Regions from separate parts of the Lysinibacillus sp. fls2-241-R2A-57 genome, predicted to be linked through region 2. Evidence: riboswitches for the same ligand, from Rfam matches in the RefSeq annotation. Region 2 holds a riboswitch; each other region holds the start of a gene.

Region 1 (5,194 bases), on a different contig from region 2:
GCTGTAGAGCGCGTTGTATTAGGAACAGGTAAAGTAATGATCGACATCGCAGATCGTATTAAAGATGGTGAAGGCTTCGATCACTTACACATTGTTCGTGTAGAACAACTTTACCCATTCCCAAAAGAGCAAGTTGCTGGTATTATTGCTAAGTATCCTAATGTAAAAGAAGTTGTATGGGTACAAGAAGAACCTAAAAACCAAGGTACTTGGAATTATGCATTAGAAACATTATATGATCTTTCTGAAGGTAAAAAGCTACGTTATGTAGGTCGTCCTGCAATGAGCTCTACTTCTGAAGGTGATGCAGATTCTCATAAAGCAGCTCAAGCCGCACTTGTAGAAGAAGCAGTTGCTGAGCCTGTAAAGGTTAAATAAAATCACATATTAATTATTGAGAGCCGGGCTACTTGCTTAGGCAGTAGCCCTTTTATGTGCACACAATGCACGTTAATCAAAGGAGGAAATGAAAGTGGCTGAAATTAAAGTCCCTGAATTAGCAGAATCGATTACAGAAGGTAGTATCGCACAGTGGGTAAAAAAAGTGGGCGATCGCGTTGAAAAAGGTGAATTCATCGTTGAACTTGAAACAGATAAAGTAAACGCTGAAATCATTTCTGAAGAAGCGGGTGTATTAACTCAAATTTTAGCTGAAGAAGGCGATACTGTACTTGTAGGTCAAGTAATCGCAGTTGTAGAAGCTGGCGAAGGTGCAGCAGCAGCTCCAGCAGCAGCTCCAGTTGAAGCAACACCAGCTCCAGCAGCGCCACAAGCAGCTCCAGCTCCTGTTGCAGCAGCTCCAGTTGTAGAAGAAACTTCTGGTGAGCGTGTAATCGCATCTCCAGCAGCACGTAGACTTGCTCGCGAAAAAGGTATTGACCTTGCTGCTGTATCTCCAGTAGATCCACAAGGACGTGTACGTGTACAAGACGTTGCAGCTCATGGTACAGCTCCAGTAGCAGCACCACAAGCAGCTCCAGCAGCACCTAAAGCAGTTGCAGCTGTAGATGAATCACGTGTAACAGTTGAAAAAATGAGCCGTCGTCGCCAAACAATTGCAAAACGCTTACTTGAAGTAAAACAATCTACTGCAATGTTAACAACATTTAACGAAGTAGATATGACAAACGTTATGGCATTACGTTCTCGTAAAAAAGACCAATTCTTCGAGTCAACTGGTTCTAAACTTGGTTTCATGTCATTCTTCACTAAAGCTGTAGTTGCAGCACTTAAAAAATACCCATATGTGAACGCACAAATCGCTGGTGATGAAATTCACTTAAACAACTTCTTCGATATCGGTGTAGCTGTATCAACAGAAGAAGGTTTAGTAGTACCAGTTGTACGTGACGCTGACCGCAAAAACTTTGCTGAAATTGAAGATTCAATTGCAGACCTAGCTAAAAAAGCACGCGATAAAAAATTAGGTTTAGCAGATCTTCAAGGTGGCTCATTCACAATTACAAACGGTGGGGTATTCGGTTCATTAATGTCTACACCTATCATGAATGGTACACAAGCTGGTATCCTAGGTATGCACACGATCAAAAAACGTCCAGTTGAAGTGAATGGTGAAGTAGAAATTCGCCCAATGATGTACTTAGCACTTTCTTATGACCACCGTATTATCGATGGTAAAGATTCTGTAGGCTTCCTTAAAACTGTAAAAGAACTTCTAGAAAACCCAGAAGATTTATTATTAAATTCTTAATTCCTGAGTTTATTAAAACCCTGCGAACATTGTTTCGCAGGGTTTTTTGCTTTTTATGAAAATATTTAAGGATGCGACGGATAGAGCATTCAGAACGACGGAAAGAAGAGCCAGAGCGACGGATAAAGCAATCGAAGCGACGGAAAGAAGAACCAGAGTGACGGATAAAGTAATCGAAGCGACGGATAGGAACCGAAACGACGGAAAGAAGAGCCAGAACGACGGAAAGAAAACAAAGTGACGGATAGAAAAGCAAGAGCGACGGATAGAAGAGCTGGAGTGACGGATAAAGCAATCGAAGCGACGGAAAGAAAAGCTGGAGCGACGGATAGAAACTGAAGCGACGGAAAGAAGAGCCGCAGCGACGGATAAAACAATCAAAACGACGGATAGAAATGCCAGAGTGACGAATAGGAATCAAAGCGACGGAAAGAAGAGCCAGAGCGACGGATAAAGCAAACGAAGCGACGGATAGGTTCCCCAAACCTTTACGATATGCTTCAGTAAAAAAAAATTATAGTGCAAAGGATATTATCATTACTGATTAATAGTATCTTTTGGATTACAAAATACTAGTTGAGTATTAAATATTTGCGGATTTACTAATAAATAAAATAAATAAAACAGGCGTGTTGATTAGGAGAATAGGTTTATTATTGAGCGATAAAAGGATTTTTTTGTTGCTATTTTGCTTATGCATTACTATTTTACTATTTTAACTGATTGTAGCTTAGGGCTACTCAACTCCCACAGGAAAGCTAGTAGTCCGTAGCGGAAATTAACCTCTTCTAATTAATTAGAATGTATAATAATGGTTAATCAACGCAACTGAAAAAAACGATTGTCACCTTGGCAATTGTGCGAATGTAATGGATTTAATAAGGTTAAAAACCTAATATTGTAAACAGTCAGAATAATAATAAAATTATCTTGACGATTAACTTACTTTTATTGTAGTATCTATATATCAATTAAATAAACAAACCTCACATTTGTTCTATAGTGAGGTAGAGGCGCGGTATTTATTAGTTCATTGTTGAGTAAAAGCAAGCGAAGACGCAATGGAGAAGGAACTATCGCCGAAGTATAAAAGGAGCTCGTACTTTTATGCTGGGTCTGCAGTGAATAAGTGCAGGACTGTCCTAGTAAATTTCTTTCCAGGTTTACTAGGTTGTGCTATCTCGTAACATGGAAATTATAGTGAGGATTTGGGCAACTATCAATTAAAGGTAAACCTAAGTTCAATGCTTAGGTCTTTTTTTGTATAGTTGTCTTATTTTTTAACAGAAAAGGGGAGTTTTACATGAAAAGGAAATGGTTGTTATTAATGCTATCTGTAATGACTGTAATTGTGTTGGCCGCTTGTGGCGCTAAAGACAAAAAGAATGAGGCAACAGGTGATGCTGGTGCCGATAAAGGTGGAGGTGGTGAATTCCGTGTTGGGATGGAAGCGGGCTATGCTCCATTTAACTGGACGCAGCAAGATGATGCAAATGGCGCAGTAAAAATTGCCGATAATGCTGAATATGCAGGCGGCTATGATGTGCAAATGGCGAAAAAAATCGCTGAAGGCTTAGGAAAAGAATTAGTAATTGTGAAAATGGAGTGGGATGGTTTAGTACCAGCACTGCAATCAAATAAAATTGATGCAATCGTTGCTGGAATGTCACCTACTGATGAGCGTAAGCAAACAATTGATTTCACTGAAAACTACTATACTTCTGATTTTGTTATGGTCATTAAAAAAGGTAGCAAGTATGAAAAGGCAAAATCAATCCAAGATTTTTCAGGAGCTAAAATCACATCTCAATTAAATACATCTAACTATAATGTGATTGATCAGATTAAAGATGTACAAAAAGAAACAGCGATGGATAGTTTCCCAGCAATGCGTGTAGCATTAGAGGCTGGAAAAATTGACGGCTATGTAGCTGAGCGTCCAGAAGGGATTTCCGCTGCTGCAGCGAACGATAAATTCACATATGTAAAGTTTGAAAAAGGATTCAAAACAGATATTTCAAACACATCTATTGCAGTTGGTTTACGTAAAGATGATGCAAATATGGAAAAAATCAATGAAATCCTAAAAGGTATTTCTGAAGATGATCGCCAAAAAATTATGGAAGAAGCAATTCAAAAACAACCAGCAGCACAATAATATAAATGCACGGGCTGCCTGACAGTCCGTGCATTATCATAAGAATCTCTTAAAATAATGATAATGTCATAGCTAAAAGTTTCATAAACTAAAAGAAACAAATGCTCCAATAGAATACTGGAACGAGCAAGCAACACGACGTTGTTAGGAGGAACATCATGAGTCTTGAATGGATTATTTCTATTGTTGAGAACAACTGGCAAATGTTTTTACGAGGTGCGTATTATACATTACTTATTTCAATTAGTAGTACAATTATTGGTGCACTTATCGGATTTTTCATTGGAATTATGCATACCATCAAGGTTCGTAAAAAGGGTGTAAAATTCTATAGTTTAAAGCTCTTTAATTTTTTACTAACATGCTATGTCGAATTCTTCCGTGGTACACCAATGATTGTACAAGCAATGGTTGTATTTTACGGATTAGATATAGCATTTGGCATTGATATGCATTTTATTACAGCAGGTATTTTGGTCGTGTCACTAAACACAGGTGCTTATATGGCGGAAATTGTGCGTGGTGGTATTGTGTCAATTGATAAAGGACAATACGAGGCCGCTTCGGCAATTGGGATGAATCATTTCCAAATTATGCTGCATGTTGTACTACCACAAGTTGCGCGAAATGTATTGCCTGCAACAGGTAATCAATTAATTATGAATATTAAAGATACAGCAGTTTTAAACGTTATCGGGGTTACTGAATTATTCTTCCAAACAAAATCGATTGCAGGTAATAATTTCCGCTATTTTGAATCATTCTTTGTAGCTTGTGTCCTTTATTTCATCATGACATTTACCGCATCAAGAATTTTACTATATGTAGAAAAACGATTGGATGGACCAGATGCCTATCAAAAAGAACAGAAAGAAGCCATATAGGGGGACGGACAAATGACGGTTATTAAAATAGAGCATTTAAGTAAATCATTTGGGCGTAACCAAGTGTTAAAGGATGTAAATTTTCAAGTAGAAAAGGGCGAGGTTGTCTGCCTTATCGGTTCTTCAGGATCTGGTAAATCAACACTACTACGCTGCATTAATTTACTGGAAACGCCAAGTGGTGGTCAAATTATTTACAAAGGTGAAAATATTTTAGACGAAAAGCATAATATTCAAGAATATCGTACACATTTAGGTATGGTATTCCAGCAATTCAACTTATTCAACAATCATAATGTGCTAAAAAATTGCACTGTAGGCCAAATGAAAGTTTTAAAGCGTTCAAAGGCAGAAGCCGAAGAAGTTGCTTTGAAATATTTGCAAATTGTAGGCATGGACCAATATGTCAATGCGAAGCCACGGCAGCTATCTGGCGGTCAA
Region 2 (5,194 bases):
CTAAAAAATTTAATTTAAAAAAATATTTTATTTCAGGTGTGTTTATTATTCGCTTTTGTCTATTCTGATTAGTTTAGAAGACACTGTTTTTCGCTACGAGCTACTCGCTTTGTTGCTGTCGCTTCGCTTTCGCACAGATAAAACAATTTGTTGCTGTCGCTTCGCTTTCGCACAGAGCAAGGCTTCCTACGGGTGAGCGTAGAGCCCTTTCCTCCGCTTTGTTGCCGCTGACGCTACGCTTTCTCACAGATAAACAATGCCGCTGAGCTACGCTTTCGCGCAGAAAAAACAATGTTGCTGTCGCTACGTTGCACTACGCTTTCGCACAGAAAACATTCGCTTCGCGTAGGGTAGATAAACAAATCTTTTTTTCAAGCCATAAAAATCTTTCTAACAGGAATACTCCTAACTAACTGGGGATGGTCACTCGAAATAAATATAAAATAAATCAATGACTAATAATTAATATCAGGGCTGATTCTAGAGAAAACGACTTCTAATAAAGTCTTTAAAATAAAGTTTTTGCTATCTAATGAAATTACATGATAGTGACGTATAAATTTGAACAAAGTATTTCATATATGCAATATGTATGTTTTCCAGCAAATATTTTCGTGGTGATTATAGTTCCGTTCCTCTAATATGAGGGTAGATGGAGGAGTTCGACATGAATTTACATGAGATACAGCAGTTTTTAGAACTTTATCGAGTAGAACAAAATGAGTCTAAAACATGGCTAGAAAATAAATTACAGCAAATTAAAATAGCAGGAGAATATATACCGACGACGGAGGAGTTAACCTTTGGTGCACGAGTGGCATGGCGCAATAGTAATAAGTGTATTGGCCGTTTGTTTTGGCAATCATTGCATGTTAGAGATGCCAGAGATACGCTAACGGAAGAGGCTGTGTTCAATGCTTTACTTGAGCATATTCAATATGCAACAAATGACGGGAAAATTCGTCCAACAATCACCGTTTTTGCACCAGGGCGAGTGCGTATATGGAATCACCAGCTAATCCGTTATGCGGGCTATGAAACGGAATCTGGGATCATTGGTGATCAACATTCCGTAGAGTTCACAAAAATATGTGAATCACTTGGCTGGCAAGGCGGAAAAACAGCATTTGATGTGCTTCCGCTTGTTGTACAGGTAGATGGAAGAGAGCCGCAAGTGTTTGCAATCCCTGATGAATATGTACTCGAGGTTCCGATTCGTCACCCTGAAGCTCCTCAAGTCGAGAAGCTAGGGTTAAAATGGTATGCAGTGCCAATTATTTCGAGCATGCGCTTCCAAATGGCGGGTATTGATTTTCAGGCAGCTCCATTTAATGGCTGGTATATGGGCACAGAAATCGGGGCACGTAATTTAGCAGATCATGAGCGTTATAATATGTTGCCTGCTATAGCAGAAATTTTTAACCTCGATACAACAAAACAGGCTTCTCTATGGCGTGATCGGGCACTAGTTGAGCTCAATATTGCGGTATTGCATTCATTTAAAGAAGATGGTGTGAGCATTGTAGATCATCATACTGCAGCTCAGCAATTTAAATTGTTTGAGGAAGCGGAAGCAGCAGCAGATCGTGAGGTTACAGGCAATTGGGCGTGGTTGATTCCACCTCTTTCGCCAGCTACAACTCATATTTACCATAAGCCTTTTGTTAATGCTTACAATACACCGAACTATTTTTATCAGAAACCACCTTATTAATCGAAAAAAGGCAGCATATGAGCTGCTTTTTTTAATTCACATATTCATTTTTAGAAGCCCTAAAAGAACATAAGAACAGTATCAATGCTACGACAACAAAGAGCCAGCCAGCGATGTTCCAGCCGCCGAATAAATCGTGCAAATATCCAAATAGGATTGGACCGGTTGCGGCAAATAAGTATCCTAAGGATTGTGCAAAGCCTGATAAATCAGCTGCTTCAAAGGCTGTACGGGTACGTAGTGTAAAGAACATCATCGCTAATGCGAATGAAGCACCCCCTGCTAAGCCTAGTAGCACCATCCACAGTACTGCGAGGCTTGTCCATTCCATTACTACTCCAATAAAGCCAACTATGTAAAATGACGTAAACATTATTACAAGGGGCCGTTGAGACGTCATTTTACTTGCAATAATAGGCACAGCTAAAGCCATTGGGACTTGTGAAAATTGCATGATGGAAAACATCCAGCCTGCACGATCAGCGGCTAATCCTTGCGCAATGTATATTTCAGGAATCCAAGCAGCAGTTGTATAGAATAATAATGATTGTAATCCCATAGCGCCTGTTACAGCCCAAGTAACAGGTGATTTCCATAAAGGTGTACGTTCTTTCATAGTCTTAAAAGGCAGTTCAGGCTTATTAAATTTCAACTGTGGAATCCAAATTAAAATGGTTAACACCACAAGAACAAGCGCGATAGCTAGTGCACCTTGCCAGCCAAGTGGTGAAATGGCAATAGGATAGCTGATGCCAGCACCTAGCCCAGCTGTCAAATTCATCGACATTGTGAAAAATGCCATAAGTAAACCTACGTGATAGGGAAACTTCAATTTAAGTAATCCTGGAATAAGTACGTTACCGAATGAAATAGCTATACCAATTAGTACAGTTCCAGACACGAGTAAAGCAGTTGTGCCAAGGGATCGTAGTACAATCCCTAATGCTAAAAGAATAGTTGATAAAAATAATGTTAATTCTAGCCCGAATTTACGTGCGACATTTGGAGCAAATGGTGATATGATGGCGAATGCTAGTAATGGGATAGTTGTTAGAAAACCCGCTAGTACATTGGATATGCCGAGATCTTCACGGATAAAGGAAATAATAGGCCCAACAACAGTTAGCGGCATCCGTAATGTAGAGGCAATACAAATTACGCCGATAACTAGTAATAAGGTTGTTCCTCTCCAGCTAATTTTCTTGCTAGGATAAGTATTGGAATGTTCATCAGTAGTCAAATTGATCCCCCCTGTAAGAACGATTATAATTGAACTACTATACCACTTTATCAAATTATTTAAAATGGTTGAAAATTCGTAAAATACAGAACATTAATCAGGTTATTGAAATGTCAAAGGTCGTATGTTAAACTAGTACACATCATAAATTTAATAATTATATGCCTCAAGTTTGCATTGAGGTAGAGGTCGCGTTATTTAAGAGTATACTAATGGAAATGACAAGCATTAGAGAAATTAGTTGAAAGGAAATATCGCCGAAGTGTGAGGGGACTTGAAAACCTCATGCTGGGGCTGTCTCCGAAAGGAACAGAACTGTCACGTTTGGAACAACGTGTTGAGCTATCGTTTTTGAAAGAACTGAGGATTAACTTAGCCATCACTACGTTCATGTGATGGCATTTTTTTTGCCTCTTAAAGAAGGAAGGAAGCTATATCGTGAGTGAAATAAAAGTGAATCAGCTCGGCCATAAAGCGCCGAAGTTGAAAAAAGAATTAAAAAGCCGTCATATTACTATGATTTCATTAGGCGGTACAATCGGTACAGGATTGTTTTTAGCTAGTGGTGGTGCCATTGCACAAGCAGGCCCTGGCGGTGCACTGCTCGCCTATGCATTAATCGGTGTTATGGTGTACTTTTTAATGACGAGCTTAGGCGAAATGGCAGCTTATATGCCATCATCGGGCTCATTTAGTACGTATGCTACAAAATTTGTAGATCCGGCATTAGGCTTTGCACTTGGCTGGAACTACTGGTACAACTGGGCGATTACCATTGCGGCAGAAATTTCAGCTGTATCGTTAATTATGAAATATTGGTTCCCAGATAGCTCATCAGCACTTTGGACTGCTTTATTTATCGCTGTAGTTTTAATGTTCAATCTATTATCGGTAAAAAGCTACGGTGAAAGTGAATATTGGTTTGCAATGATTAAGGTTGTAACTGTAATCGTTTTTATTATCACCAGTTTCTTAATGATTTTTGGTATTATAGGTGGGCAAGCTCCTGTAGGCTTTACGAATTTCTTTATTAGTGATGGACCATTCCACGGTGGCTTCTTTGCTACATTTGGTATTTTCTTAGCAGCGGGATTCTCGTTCCAGGGGACAGAGCTACTTGGAATAACAGCAGGAGAAACGGATGATCCTGGTAAAAATATTCCGAAAGCTGTTAAGTCAGTTTTTTGGCGAATTCTGTTATTTTATATTTTAGCAATTGCTGCAATTGGGATGTTAATTCCATTTACAGACGAACGTTTGTTGTCTGAAGATATCGCTGTATCACCATTTACACTAGTATTCGACCGTTTAGGAATTGCGTTTGCTGCTTCATTGATGAATGCCGTCATTTTAACGGCTATGCTGTCAGCAGGGAATTCAGGGCTCTATGCATCTTCTCGTATGCTTTGGCAATTAGCAGTAGATGGACATGCACCAAAATTTTTCGCTAAACTAAGCCGTCGAGGTATTCCGATTTACGCATTATTGGCGACATTAGCTGTAGGTTCCTTAGCATTTTTAGCTTCATTCTTTGGTGATGGTGTAGTCTATATGTGGCTTCTAAATGCCTCTGGGATGTCTGGCTTCATTGCTTGGCTAGGAATTGCATTTAGCCATTATCGTTTCCGTCGAGCGTTCGAGGTACAAGGCTTGGATCCGAAATTGCTGCCATATAAAGCGAAGCTATTTCCATTCGGTCCGCTATTTGCCTTTACAGTTTGTATGATTGTTGTTATCGGTCAAAACTACACGGCCTTTATGGGTGATAAAATTGATTGGTACGGAGTCGTTGTTTCATACATTGGTATTCCACTGTTCTTACTGTTATGGCTTGGCTATAAAATCAAGCATAAAACAAAAATGCTCCCACTTGAAGAATGTGATTTAAAGGTGGAAGACTAATATTAAAGCTGTTCTATAATCCATTGAATGATGGTTTATGGAACAGCTTTTTTTACTATTTTGCAAAATATCTATAAAACGAAAACATGTCATATGGTAAATTATAGACTAATCATCATAGCGTGTGGTTGATTTCCGTTCCGACTGGGCGCTTTGTTGCTGTCGCTTCGCTTTCGCGACAGAAAACATTTGTTGTTGTTGTTGTTGTTGTTGTTGCCGCTACGCTTTCGCGCAGATAAAACAATTGCCGCCGCTACGTTAGCACTTCGCTTTCGCACAGAGCAAAGCTTCCTAGGGGCGTCCGATGAGCCGCTTGGGCCTACACGATGTAGGTCACG
Region 3 (5,194 bases), on a different contig from region 2:
CCTTCCAAGGTTTGTTTGTATTATCACATGGGACAATGCCTAGCACCTTGCGTAAAAGATATTGATGCTCAAATTTACCATGAAATGATTGAGGATATGACGAAATTTTTGAATGGTGGTGTTGAGGCGGTCAAAAAGGAGCTCGAGGGAAAGATGCTTGCAGCTGCAGAAAATTTAGAGTTTGAGCGTGCAAAAGAGTTTCGCGATCAAATTGCTCATATTGACACTGTCATGCAAAAGCAAAAAATCGTATCAAGTGATACTACGAACCGCGATGTATTTGGCTATGCAGTCGAGAAGGGCTGGATGTGTGTGCAAGTTTTCTTTGTTCGTCAAGGAAAGCTCATTGAACGAGATGTTTCGATTTTCCCAATTTATCAAGAGGCAGAAGAGGAATTTTTAACGTTCGTTGGCCGATTTTACGAGAAGTTAGAGCACATTAAGCCTAAGGAGATTTTTATCCCACAATCTATTGATGCGGATATTCTAACGGAATTACTTGATGTTCGGGTGTTGACACCAAAACGTGGGCAAAAAAAAGAACTTGTCGAATTAGCGATTAAAAATGCTGAAATTGCTGTAGCAGCAAAGTTCCAGCTTATTGAACGTCAGGAAGAACGAACGATAGGAGCGTGTGAGGCACTAGGTGAAGCTATGGGTATTTCTACACCTTTACGGATAGAAGCTTTCGATAATAGTCATATGCATGGAACAGATGCTGTATCTGCAATGGTTGTATTTATCGATGGGAAGCCATCAAAGAAGGAGTATCGAAAATACAAAACACGCACAGCTGCCAAGCACGATGATTATGGGGCAATGCAAGAAGTAATACGTCGTCGGTATACACGAGTATTAAAGGAAGGTCTACCTTTGCCAGATTTAGTACTAATCGATGGTGGGAAGGGGCAGATGGAAGTTGCGCGCGAAGTATTAGAAGATGAACTCGGCCTAGTCATTCCAATTGCTGGATTAGCAAAAGATGACAAGCATAATACGTCACAGCTTTTATTTGGTGACCCACCTGAAGTAATTGAGTTAAAGCGCACAAGTGATGGATTTTATTTACTGCAACGAATTCAAGACGAAGTACACCGCTTCGCCATTACCTTCTTACGACAACAGCACGAGAAGCATGCCATTCAATCTGTTCTCGATCATATAGAGGGCATTGGTCCAAAGCGAAAACAGCAATTACTTAAGCATTTTGGCTCTGTCAAAAAAATTCGTGAGGCAAGTGAGTTGGCGTTACAGGAAGCCGGTATGCCTGCTAATCTAGCTAGCAATATTTACGCCTATTTTCATTCTGCAGAAAACACCCACCTCTGAAGGAATGAATTGCGCGGGCACAATTCAAAATCCGGACGCAATTACGCCAAGGCGAGTTGATTTTCAATAAGAGACATTGTCAAAGGATTAGACGTATGCTAAGGTTGTATATAACATTGCTCCTTAATATAGCAATGTTATGTACGGAGCCTTAGTTTTTTGTAGTTTCTATTTATCCATAAACTATAAGGTTCAATTAAATACATTCACTATTTAGTGATGATAGAGGTGCAAGGTTCAAGAGTAGTACATTCGAGGACGAACAAGTCCAGTGAAAATGTACAAAAGGGGAGCTTGCCGAAGTGGAGCATCGTTGTTTCCGATGCTGTGCTGGTTTTACATTTAAGAGATGTAAGACTGTCGATTCTAATCGTTTCGGAGAGCTATCACACATGCGCAAGTTACTTTTATTGTACATGTTATAGGCAGCTTTCACGTTATGTGAGAGCTGCCTTTTTAGCTTTCTGAAGATAACAAGTTATTCCGATAAAGGGATGATGTCAAAAGATTTTTCTGTATGATTGTGGGCCATAAACCATGCTCAACGGAGTAGCCCCCGAGAGCAAAGATACATGCGGAGAGCGTTCTCCGTGAGTGGAATGTACAGTCAAGTACATATTTGGGTGAGGAGCCGCAAAAGTAAGCTACTTTATAATCAGCGAAATGATTAAAAACGAAGGAGAATGGTAAAGATGGCGAGAATTGTGATGAAATTTGGTAGTGCTGCATTAGCATCGACAGAGCACATTCAAAATGTTGCGAAAAGGGCGCTAGCTGAAAGAGAAAGAGGGTATGATGTTGTCGTTGTAACAGCGGCGATGGCGAATATGACGAAAGAATTAGCAAAGATGGCTCGTGATCTATCAGATAATGCGTCTAAGCGTGAACTAGATGTATTACTTTCGACAAGCTCACAACTATCAAGTGCGTTAGTGGCAATTGCTTTGCAGGAAGAAGGATACAGTGCAGTGTCATTAACAGGATGGCAAGCGGGTATTCAAACGGATGATATGCATGGTAATGCACGTATAGATTATCTTGATGTAAGTCGTATTGAGGAACACTTTGCACAAGGACAAATTGTTGTAATTACTGGGGTACAAGGCATCAATTATTCACAGAATATTACGACGCTTGGTAAAGGTGGAGCGGAAACGACGGCTGTAGCTATTGCGGCAGCGTTGGAGGCAGAGCGCGTAGATATTTACACAAATGTGGATGGTGTCTATACAGCTGATCCAAGTCATGTAGCTAGAGCACAAAAGCTAAAAGAAATTTCCTATGACGAGATGCTAGAGCTATCAAATTTAGGATCACGAATTTTACATCCGCGAGCTGTAGAGTTAGCAAAGAAGTTTCAAATGCCAGTTATTATTCGGTCGAGTGTAATCGATACAGTAGGAACTTTATTGAAGGAGGAAGTTGAGATGGAGAAAAATTTAATTGTACGTGGTGTTGCCTATGAGTCAGATGTTATTCGTTTAACAGTTGGTTATGATGCTTATTCTGATGCTTCGTTAGCAGATATGTTCACAATACTTGCAGAAAATCGCATAAACGTCGATATAATCGTGCAAGCAATAATAGATGGATTAAAGCCGACTGTATCATTTACCATTTCAAAAGAGGAGTTTGCAGAAGCATTACGGGTCTTAGAAGATAGTAAACTATCACTAGGATTTAGTTTTGCTGATTTCGAAATCGGCTTAGCGAAAGTTTCTATTATTGGATCAGGTATGGCATCTAATCCAGGCGTTGCTGCCCGTATGTTTGATCGTTTACGTCGTGAAAGTATCCCGGTAAAAATGGTAAGTACATCTGAAATAAAAGTGTCTGTTGTTGTACCTCAAGACGAAATGATTCGTGCAGCAAATGCATTACACGATGAATTCAATTTAGAACATGCGCTTTACATATAATAATGAATAGGATGTGTCGGTAAAAGGTACATCCTATTTTTTCTTTATATAAATTTAATATTTTATATATTACTATTGTTGTATAATAAAGTGTAATTACATGTTTTACCAAGGAAAAGGTGGGAATTTGTATGGCATTATTAGGTTTATTTCAAAAGCCAATTAATGAAGGCGTTGAGAAACACAACGATTTTGAAATACAAATATTAAAAAAACGAATTCTACAATTGGAACTTGAGCAGGAAAGCGTTGATGTGAAAAATGCGATTTTAGATTTTGTACTAGCGCATATGGAGTTAATTAATTTTCAAACGATTTTAAAGGTTCAAAGTGTCTCAGCAAGTGTAGGAGATATTTCAGCAATGACTGAAGAAATGTCGTCAAATACAGAAGAGATGCTGGCTGTTGAGCAAAATGTTAATGCAAATATTCAAGAAATAAAACAGCATTCGTTACTACTTGTAGACGAAATGGAATCATCCATTACGAAAGGTGAAATGGTTCAGGAGCTGTTAGCTAAAGGAGCTCATTCAACAAAACAGCTGAATAATGAAATGAGTAAAATGAATGATATTAGTAAAAGTGTAACCGGGATTGCCGATCAAACACAACTACTAGCCTTAAATGCCTCAATTGAAGCTGCACGTGCTGGTGAACATGGGAAGGGCTTTAATGTTGTCGCGTTGGAGGTAGGAAAGTTAGCTAATAGCTCGAAAGATTCATTGCAAGAAATGACGAAGATTCGATCAGTCATCGATAGGCAATTACATAACACATTAGAAAATATTGAACAAGTTGAACATTACTTTACTGATTTTTTAAGTATCATGAAAGGCAATATTACTAATCTGACAGTAACAAGTAAAAATTTTGAAGAAGTTGCACACGGAATTCATCAAATGACAGCTGCATCAGAGGAAAACGTAGTAGCTGTAGACAGTTTAGCGGTGACGCTGACTGAATTATCACATACAAGTGACTTTTCAGAAATTGTACAGAATCAAGTATCTGAAATGCTAAAAGCTATCGTACCGACAATTCGAAAGCCATCAGAGCAAACGGTAATTAGCCAATTGGCAGCGAGGTTAATGGATCATGCTAGTTTTTTACGAATTGCTATTCAAAAAGCTGGACATAAAGAAATATTAAAAACGCATCATCAATGTGCGTTTGGGAAATGGTATTATGGGCATTTTGAGCAATATCAGAATTTACCAGAGTATCGTCATATAGAACAACCTCATGAATTAGTACATACGGCTGCTCAGAAATTAGTTAATGAACTGTCAAATAGTAACTTAGAAGAAATGGTTCAACACTCACTTAATATTTTGGAAGCATTTATTTCGTTAATAGATGTGCTTTTAAAAGAAAGACATGCTCAGTTATGAATAGAGAAAAGGATTGTCATCCAGCAATTTGGAATGACAATCCTTTTTGTTTTATTCGGTAGGTAGGGTGTGCATGATTCGTTCTTTGACGTCCCATTTTACTGTGAACATAACGTTTTGATGCTTTTCACGTTTTTCATCATAGCATTCTGTTAAATAACCTTTTGCTTGCTGGATTTGCTCAGCTATAAATCCTGCTTCAAGTCTAAAGCTACGCAAACCGATTTGTAAAATTGTTGGATCATTTGTCAATAGGAATATACGTCCATCCTTTGATTCTTTCATAAGCTCTAAATTACCCCAACAGGCATCTGCGAAAAATGCGATAATTTCATCTTGACTTCTACAAGGGAACTTTCTAGCAAGCTCTTTTCCTGCCCAATAAAGGACATCATCTTCATGTTTGCCAAGAATAGTAGATAGAATATGATCGCGAATTATCTCATAGCCAAATGATGAGATTGTAGGAGATGAAGTGTTTAACATTGAAATCCTTCTTTCTTAGAATTTTCTTAAAATTTAACCTCGATAAAGTAAAGGTAGATTTTTCGAGAA

The links. Region 2 has a riboswitch for lysine ahead of QRN68_RS05020 (amino acid permease). Riboswitches for the same ligand answer to the same signal wherever they lie in the genome.
Region 1: it holds a riboswitch for lysine, as region 2 does, so the genes downstream of both, QRN68_RS10785 (transporter substrate-binding domain-containing protein) here and QRN68_RS05020 (amino acid permease) in region 2, are expected to answer to the same signal.
Region 3: it holds a riboswitch for lysine, as region 2 does, so the genes downstream of both, QRN68_RS06855 (aspartate kinase) here and QRN68_RS05020 (amino acid permease) in region 2, are expected to answer to the same signal.

Annotation. Positions count from the first base shown of each region.
Region 1 covers NZ_JARVRU010000050.1:9,625-14,818, reverse strand. The annotation lists gene QRN68_RS10800 (2-oxoglutarate dehydrogenase E1 component) at 1-378, shown strand, start outside; gene odhB (2-oxoglutarate dehydrogenase complex dihydrolipoyllysine-residue succinyltransferase) at 473-1,711, shown strand; gene QRN68_RS10790 (hypothetical protein) at 1,656-2,195, opposite strand; lysine riboswitch at 2,712-2,898, shown strand; gene QRN68_RS10785 (transporter substrate-binding domain-containing protein) at 3,015-3,869, shown strand; gene QRN68_RS10780 (amino acid ABC transporter permease) at 4,028-4,753, shown strand; gene QRN68_RS10775 (amino acid ABC transporter ATP-binding protein) at 4,766-5,194, shown strand, end outside.
Region 2 covers NZ_JARVRU010000026.1:4,100-9,293, forward strand. The annotation lists gene QRN68_RS05005 (hypothetical protein) at 101-292, opposite strand; gene QRN68_RS05010 (nitric oxide synthase oxygenase) at 668-1,714, shown strand; gene QRN68_RS05015 (CynX/NimT family MFS transporter) at 1,746-2,978, opposite strand; lysine riboswitch at 3,130-3,307, shown strand; gene QRN68_RS05020 (amino acid permease) at 3,393-4,856, shown strand; gene QRN68_RS05025 (hypothetical protein) at 4,972-5,100, opposite strand.
Region 3 covers NZ_JARVRU010000032.1:91,505-96,698, reverse strand. The annotation lists gene uvrC (excinuclease ABC subunit UvrC) at 1-1,329, shown strand, start outside; lysine riboswitch at 1,545-1,723, shown strand; gene QRN68_RS06855 (aspartate kinase) at 2,022-3,248, shown strand; gene QRN68_RS06850 (methyl-accepting chemotaxis protein) at 3,380-4,639, shown strand; gene QRN68_RS06845 (YslB family protein) at 4,691-5,125, opposite strand.